DNA from 2 places in the Microbacterium testaceum StLB037 genome. Region 1 is predicted to be linked to the other one. Evidence: predicted binding sites of a transcription regulator. Region 1 holds the regulator's gene; the other holds the start of a gene.
The links. Region 1 encodes HrcA, which represses chaperone genes, less so after heat shock. Its sites were predicted from a motif close to TTNGCACTCGNNNNNNNCGAGTGCNAA; they were not measured.
Positions count from the first base shown of each region.

Region 2: a site for HrcA is predicted at 1,973-1,999, ahead of groL (chaperonin GroEL). Genes of this name have one in related genera too.

Region 1 covers NC_015125.1:3,654,883-3,659,128, reverse strand. The annotation lists gene MTES_RS16740 (16S rRNA (uracil(1498)-N(3))-methyltransferase) at 92-826, opposite strand; gene dnaJ (molecular chaperone DnaJ) at 829-1,950, opposite strand; gene hrcA (heat-inducible transcriptional repressor HrcA) at 2,012-3,052, opposite strand; gene hemW (radical SAM family heme chaperone HemW) at 3,275-4,246, opposite strand, start outside.
Region 2 covers NC_015125.1:2,986,659-2,990,904, forward strand. The annotation lists gene MTES_RS13595 (DUF2332 domain-containing protein) at 1-642, shown strand, start outside; gene MTES_RS13600 (DUF3263 domain-containing protein) at 652-897, shown strand; gene MTES_RS13605 (LytR C-terminal domain-containing protein) at 933-1,529, shown strand; gene MTES_RS13610 (cold-shock protein) at 1,664-1,867, shown strand; gene groL (chaperonin GroEL) at 2,038-3,657, shown strand; gene MTES_RS13620 (MerR family transcriptional regulator) at 3,723-4,246, opposite strand, start outside.

The DNA of each region.
Region 1 (4,246 bases):
TTTCAGGGTTTGGGGCGCGTTTCGCCGTCTGGGGCGTGAATTGCCGCGCCCCAAACGGAGGAACGTGCCCCAAACCTGGGACGCGTGGCTGTCACCAGCGACCGTGCGCCGCCGACAACACCGAGATCGCGGCGGCACCGGCGGTGGAGGTGCGCAGCACCGTCTCGCCGAGGCGGACCTGCCGCGCACCGGCTCGCTCGAGCGCGGAGAGCTCCTCGGGCGCGATCCCGCCCTCCGGTCCGACCACGAGCACGACGTCGCGGCCGTCCGACGCCTCGGTGGCGACGGCGGTGAGACGAGCGGGTGCCGAGGGCTCGAGCACGAACACCTGCGACGTCGCGGCGAGCCGGACCAGGTCGGCCGTGCGCGCCAGCCCCTCGACCTCGGGGATCCACGCGCGATGCGCCTGCTTCGCGGCCTCACGAACGATGGTCCGCCAGCGGGCGAGGCCCTTCTCGGCCTTGGCATCCCAGCGGGACACGCTCCGAGACGCCTGCCACGGCACGATCGCGTCGACGCCGAGCTCGGTCGCCGCCTGCACGGCGAGCTCGTCGCGGTCGCCCTTGGCGAGGGCCTGGACGAGTACGAAGCGCGGGCTCGGGGCGGGCACGTCCTCGCGGGCGGTGATGCGGACATCGACCTGCTTCGGAGACGCGGCGGTCACGAGGCCCGTCAGCCACGTGCCCCGTCCGTCGCCGAGGGTCACCGCTTCATCGACGCGCACCCGACGCACCGCGGACGCGTGATGCGCCTCGGAACCGGTCAGCTCGACGACGTCGCCGGACTGAGCGGATGCCGCGGCGTCGGTGACGAAATGCAGGGCCACGATCAGTGCCGGAAGCGGTCGCGGAACTTCGCGAACATGCCCTGCTGGTGCTCGGCGAGGCGCGGCTTGGGAGCCTTCGTGCGCTTCGCGAACTCCTCGATGAGGGCACGGTCCCGGTGGTCGAGCCGCGTGGGCGTGACCACCTGCACGCCGACCTTCAGGTCGCCGCGCTGGCTTCCCCGCAGCGGGGTGATGCCGCGGTTCTTGATCGTCAGCACGTCGCCGGACTGGACTCCGGGGCGCACCTCGAGGTCGACGCTGCCGTCGAGCGACTCGATGGTCGTGGTCGTGCCGAGGATGGCGTCCGGCATCGATACCTCGAGGGTCGCGAGCAGGTCGTCGCCCTCGCGGCTGAACGCCTCGTGCGCCTCGACGGTGACCTCGATGTAGAGATCGCCGTTGGGGCCGCCGGCGGGGCCCACCTCGCCCGAACCCGGGAGCTGCAGGCGCAGGCCCGACTCGACGCCGGCCGGGATGTCGACCGAGACGGTGCGACGCGCGCGCACGCGGCCCTGGCCCTGGCAGGTGTTGCAGGGGTACGGGATGGTCGTGCCGTGACCCTGGCAGACGTTGCAGGGCTGGCTGGTCACGACGTTGCCGAGGAGACTGCGGACCGTGCGCTGCACGTGACCCGAGCCGTGGCAGATGTCGCACGTGACCTCGCTGGTGCCCGGCGCCGTGCAGGCACCCTGGCACGTCTCGCACAGCACGGCGGTGTCGACCTCGAGGTCGCGGTGCACGCCGAAGACGACATCGCCGAGCGAGAGGGTGACGCGCACGAGGGCGTCCTGCCCGCGCTCACGGCGCGAACGAGGGCGCGGTCCGCGGCCGCCGCCGCCCTGGGCGCCGCCGAAGAAGGTCTCGAAGATGTCGCTGAAGCCGCCGAATCCGCCCGCTCCCCCGCCGCCGAACGGGTTCTGGTCGCCGCCCATGTCGTAACGACGGCGCTGCTCGGGGTCGCTCAGCACGTCGTAGGCATGGGTGACGAGCTTGAAACGCTCGGACGCGTCCTCGCCGGGGTTCACATCGGGGTGGAGTTGGCGTGCCAGGCGTCGGTACGCCTTCTTGATGTCTTCGGGGCTGGCGTCGCGCTCGACGCCCAGGACCTCGTAGTGGTCAGCCACAATCGCCTTCCTGTCCGCTTGCGCGGGGTCGTTCTCGGTGGGGTGTCCGTCGTGCTCGCGCTCAGCGTGCGCTGTCGTCGTCTTCGAGCATCCGGGTCAGATAGTGCGCGACGGCGCGGACCGCCGCGAGGTTGGAGGAGTAGTCCATGCGCGTGGGCCCGAGCAGACCGACGCGGGCGCCGCCCGTCGATCCGTCGTACCGGCTGGCGAGGACCGACGCCTCGACGAGGCCGAAGGGCTCGTTCTCGCGGCCGATGCTGGCCGAGAGGCCCTTGTCGTCCGCGACCATCTCGCTCATCAGGCGCAGCAGCGTCACCTGCTCCTCGATCGCCTCGAGCAGCGGATAGATACTGCCGCGGAAGTCCTGCTCGCGCTTGGCGAGGGTGGCGGCGCCGGCCATCACCAGGCGGTCCTGGCGGAACTCCTCCAGCTCTTCGCCCACCACGCGGAGCACGGCATCGGCGATCGCGTCCAGGAGCACGCCGGGGCGCGGGCCGTCGGCGACGGCTTCGGCGACCCGCTGGACGCAGTCGGCGACGCTGCGGCCCACCAGAACGGCGCCGACCCGCGCACGCAGCTGGACGATCTCCGTCTCGCCCGGCTCGGCCGGCACGAGGGCGATGCGCTGCGACACACGACCGGTGTCGGTGACGAGGATGACGAGCACGCGCGGACCGCCGAGGGCGACGAGCTCGACGTGCGTGACATTGGCGCGCGCGAAAGACGGGTACTGCACGATCGCGACCTGGCCGGTCAGCTGTGTGAGGGCGCGCACGGTGCGCGCGAGCAGATCGTCGAGGTCGCCCGCCTGGTCGAGGAAGGAGGTGATCGCGCTGCGCTGTGCGCTCGAGAGCGGACGCAACTCGGCCAGGTGGTCGACGAAGACGCGGTAGCCCTTGTCGGTCGGGACGCGCCCCGACGACGTGTGCGGGGCGACGATGAGCTCCTCGTCTTCGAGAAGCGCCATGTCGTTGCGGATGGTCGCCGCCGACACCCCGAAGGCGTGACGGTCCACGATGGCCTTGCTGCCGACCGGCTCGCGCGTGTCGACGTAGTCCTGCACGATCGCGCGGAGCACCTGAAGGCCGCGTTCCGACACCATGAGCTGCTCCTCCCGTTTGGCACTCGACTTGACTGAGTGCCAATTCTACGACGATCGCCGCGGCCCCGCGTCGAGCGGCTCGCGGCCCGTGGGCGCTGGCGTTCTTTCGACCCGCGAGAAACGCGCTTCCTCCCGAGACACGGTGCGTCGCCGTGTGTCTCGCGAGGAACGGCGTTTATCGCGGAACGAACGCCCAGAGTCAGGCGGCATCGCAGGCGGGGGTCAGGCCGTCAGCGCCCGGACCACGGCATCCGCCAAGAGCCGCCCGCGGCGGGTGAGCACGATGCGCCCGCGCACGGCATCCGGACCCTCGACGAGCCCGTCGGCGATGAGGGATGCCACGGCCTTGCGGCCCTCGCCGAGCAGCTCGGACACCGCGAGCCCCTCCCGGATCCGGCTGCGCAGGAGCACCGACTCCAGGCGACGGGCGGTCTCGTCGGGCCGTTCGCGGGCTGCGGCCGGCGACTCCTCGGCGGCGAGGCGCTGCGCGTACGCCGCGGGGTGCTTGACGTTCCACCAGCGAAGGCCGGCGACGTGACTGTGCGCGCCCGGTCCGAAGCCCCACCAGTCGGTGCCGCGCCAATAGGCGAGGTTGTGGCGCGAGCGGTGCGGAACGCCGCGCGACCAGTTCGACACCTCGTACCAGTCGTACCCGGCGTCGGCGAGGAGCTCGTCGGCCAGTTCGTACATGTCGGCCTGCAGGTCGTCGGAGGGCTCAGCCACGGCGCCGGAGCGGATCTGCCGCGCGAGCTTCGTGCCGTCTTCGACGATCAGCGCGTAGGCCGAGATGTGGTCGGGTTCGAGAACCGCGGCGGCCTCGAGCGACGCGCGCCAGTCGTCGAGCGACTCCCCCGGTGCGCCGTAGATGAGATCGAGAGACACGTCGAGTCCCGCGCGCCGCGCCGCGGCGACCGCCGTGGCGACGTTGGCCGGATCGTGGGTGCGATCGAGGGCCGCGAGGACGTGGGTTCGCGCCGACTGCATGCCGATCGACACGCGCGTGACCCCCGCTGCGGCGAGGGTCTCCATCACCGCGTCGTCGACCGTGTCGGGGTTGGCCTCGACCGTGACCTCGGCTCCGTCCGCGATCCCGAACTCCGCGCGCACCGCGTCGAGCATTCTCGCGAGGTCGCCGGGCGGGAGCAGCGTCGGCGTGCCGCCTCCGAAGAACACCGTGGATGCCACGCGGCGGCT
Region 2 (4,246 bases), 670 kb from region 1:
ATCGCGCTGCTCGAGGTCGGGGCGAGCGCGGGACTCTGCCTCTTCCCCGACCGCTATTCGTACCGCTACCGCCGTGGCGGCGGCATCGTCGCGCTCGATCCCGCGGACGGCCCGAGTCCCGTCGTCCTCGACTGCGACCTGGAGGGCGCACCGCCGTTGCGGATGCCGGAGATCGTCTGGCGCGCGGGCATCGACCTGAACCCGCTCGACGCGGGGGCGGCCGAGGACCGGGCGTGGCTCGCCGGGCTGGTCTGGCCGGGGGAGGAGGGGCGGCGGGAGCGGATCGTCGGCGCCCTCGACATCGCGGCATCCGACCCGCCCCGGCTCGTCGCGGGAGACGGAGGTGCTGCTCTCCCGGCGCTCGCCGCGGAAGCGCCGCGAGACGCGACACTCGTCGTCACCACACCCGGCGTCCTCGCGCACGTTCCCCGGTCCGGTCGGGCCGCCGTGATCGCCGCCGCGCGCCGTGCGGGGCGGTGGATCACGCTCGACGCTCCGGGCCTGCACGACGGATGGACGAGCGCCCCGGCGGTGCGACCGGACGGCTTCGCGCTCGCGCTCGACGGCGACGTTCTGGGCAGCGCCGATCCGCTCGGGGCGTGGGTGGCGTGGCACCCGGAGACGGGGGTCCGAGCGCAGTAGCGTGGCGCCGTGCCTCTTTCCGACCGCGACCGCGACGTCCTCGCTTTCGAGGGTGAGTGGCGCCGCCACGGGGGTGCGAAGGAGGAGGCGATCCGGCGCACGTTCGACATCCCTCCCGCGCGGTACTACCAGCTCCTCGGACGCCTGATCGATCGGCCCGAGGCGCTCGCTCACGACCCGATGCTGGTGCGCCGCCTGCGCCGGTTGCGCGACGGTGAGACGCAGACGCAGCGCGATCGCGCGGCGACCCTCTGACGGGGCACAGAAGTAAGGACCGGTAGCATCGTCCAATGGCCAGATCGACCTTCCCTCGGGATCGCTTCGACGACCTTCCCGCCGAATCCGGCCGCGTGGGAGCCCATCGCGCGGAGAATCCGCATCTTCGGGGTTGGGTCGTGTTCCTGTGGGCCGCTGTCGCCACGGTGGTGCTCATCGTCGTCGGCATCTTCGGGACGCTCGTGGTGTCGGGGCGCATCTCCTTCGGCTCCGAGCCCGTTCCGACGCCCACGATCGCGCCGACGACTCCGTCCGTGATCGACACCTCGTACTCGGTCGTCGTCCTGAACGGCACGTCCGACGAAGGTCTCGCCGGCAACCTCCGCGACCAGATCATCGCGGCGGGATGGTCGGCCGACACGGTGCAGACGGGGGACTCGGACACGACCGACTTCGCCTCGACCACCGTCTACTACCTGCGTACCGATGACGAGCAGGCTGCTCGGGGCCTCGCCGACGCCATCGGCGGGGCCGAGGTCGCGCAGAGCGACTTCCTGCAGCCGACCGACGACCCCAACACCCCCGATGACGAGAGCGCCGATAAGCGCCTCATCGTCGTGATCGGCCTGGACCGCGCGGCGGCTCAGCCGACCGCGGCACCCACTCCCTGACACGCGCGCAGCCCGCGTGTTTCCGCGGCGTAACAAGTTGGCTGCACGCACGTCAACAATGTCGCCGCGGGCCGTTTCGACGCGGATCCCCGTGCTTACGATGACCTCGTCATCAAGCAGCACAGGAGATTCGCATGACGCAGGGCACCGTCAAATGGTTCAACGCCGAGAAGGGTTACGGCTTCATCACCGTGACGGACGGCCAGGACGTTTTCGTCCACTACTCGAACATCGAGATGTCGGGTTTCCGCGTCCTCGAGGAGGGCCAGGCGGTGGAGTTCACCGTCGGCTCGGGGCAGAAGGGCCCGCAGGCCGAGTCCGTGCGCCTGATGGCGTAACGCGACGTTTCCGACGCCGTGGCATCCGTTCGACGGATGCCACGGCGTCGTGCTGTGCGGCGGCGGTCGCGGCTTGCACTCCCTAGGGGCGAGTGCCAGAATGAGTTAGCACTCGCTTTCGTCGAGTGCCAAAATCTGGAAGTCACCCGTCCGGGAGGGACGACACACTTATGGCAAAGATCATCGCTTTCGACGAGGAGGCCCGCCGCGGCCTCGAGCGCGGCCTCAACACGCTGGCCGACGCCGTCAAGGTGACGCTCGGCCCCCGCGGTCGCAACGTCGTGCTCGAGAAGAAGTGGGGCGCCCCCACGATCACGAACGACGGCGTCTCGATCGCCAAGGAGATCGAGCTCGACGACCCGTACGAGAAGATCGGCGCTGAGCTGGTCAAGGAGGTCGCCAAGAAGACCGACGACGTCGCGGGTGACGGCACCACCACGGCCACCGTCCTCGCCCAGGCACTCGTTCGCGAGGGCCTGCGCAACGTCGCCGCCGGCGCCGACCCCATCAGCCTGAAGAAGGGCATCGAGAAGGCCGTCAAGGCCGTCACCGACGAGCTCCTCGCTTCGGCCAAGGAGGTCGAGTCGAAGGAGCAGATCGCCGCGACGGCGTCGATCTCCGCCGCCGACCCCGCGATCGGCGAGCTCATCGCCGAGGCCATCGACAAGGTGGGCAAGGAAGGCGTCGTCACCGTCGAGGAGTCGAACACCTTCGGCACCGAGCTCGAGCTCACCGAGGGCATGCGCTTCGACAAGGGCTACATCAACCCCTACTTCGTCACCGACCCCGAGCGCCAGGAAGCGGTCTTCGAAGACCCGTACATCCTGATCGCCAACCAGAAGATCTCCAACATCAAGGACCTTCTGCCGATCGTCGACAAGGTGATCCAGGAGGGCAAGGAGCTCCTCATCATCGCCGAGGACGTCGAGGGCGAAGCGCTCGCGACCCTGGTGCTGAACAAGATCCGTGGCATCTTCAAGTCGGTCGCCGTCAAGGCTCCCGGCTTCGGCGACCGTCGCAAGGCGCAGCTGCAGGACATCGCGATCCTCACCGGCGGCCAGGTCATCACCGAAGAGGTGGGCCTCAAGCTCGAGAACGCGACCGTCGACCTGCTCGGCCGTGCACGCAAGGTCATCATCACCAAGGACGAGACCACGATCGTCGAGGGTGCCGGTGAGTCGGAGCTGATCGAGGGTCGCGTGACCCAGATCCGCCGCGAGATCGAGAACACCGACAGCGACTACGACCGCGAGAAGCTCCAGGAGCGCCTCGCCAAGCTCGCCGGCGGCGTCGCCGTCATCAAGGCCGGAGCCGCGACCGAGGTCGAGCTCAAGGAGCGCAAGCACCGCATCGAGGACGCCGTCCGCAACGCCAAGGCCGCTGTGGAAGAGGGTGTCGTCGCCGGTGGTGGCGTCGCCCTGATCCAGGCCGGCAAGACCGCTCTCGCGAACCTCGAGCTCACGGGCGACGAGGCAACCGGTGCGAACATCGTCAAGGTCGCCATCGAGGCCCCGCTGAAGCAGATCGCGCTCAACGCGGGTCTCGAGCCCGGTGTCGTGGCGAACAAGGTCGCGGAGCTCCCCGTGGGCCACGGCCTGAACGCCGCCACCGGCGAGTACGGTGACCTGTTCGCGCAGGGCATCATCGACCCCGCCAAGGTGACGCGTTCGGCTCTGCAGAACGCCGCGTCGATCGCCGGTCTCTTCCTCACCACCGAGGCCGTCGTCGCCGACAAGCCCGAGAAGGTCGCCGCTCCCGCGGGCGACCCGACGGGTGGCATGGACTTCTGATCCACGCTCAGGCATGACACGAGTGGCCCCTTCCTTCGGGAGGGGGCCACTCGCGTTTCGTCACGTCACGACAGCGGCAGGCAGACGTCGGTGACGAGATCGACCTCGCTGACGCGGTCCGGCGTCGACAGATAGATGTTGAAAGCGCGCGCAGCCAGGTCGTCTCCGCTTCGCGGTGTCAACGACTCCGCTGCCATCTGACTATTTATGAGGTCGTGTGCCTGGCTGATCTGGTCGTACGATCCCCGAACGCGGGCGACGAGACAGTCGCGCGCCGGCAGCTCGACGACGTGGAGGGGCTCCTCGACCCGTGTTCCCGGTGAGACCGGCGCGAAGATCGACAGATCGACGTCGGACTCGACGTACTCATCGTCGTGCTCGATGACGCCGCACGGGCCGATCGGCGCGATCGATCGCCGGGCCAACAGGGGCATCATCTGCCCCCAGAGGCGACCTTCGTCGGAATAGGTGGGGACCGTGCCGCGGAAGGCGACGACGGTCATGGCGGGCACGATGGTGCGGGTGACGGTGATGGACATGAGGTTTTCTCCGTGATCGAGAAGGCGGGCGATGAGCGATACCCGCTCTC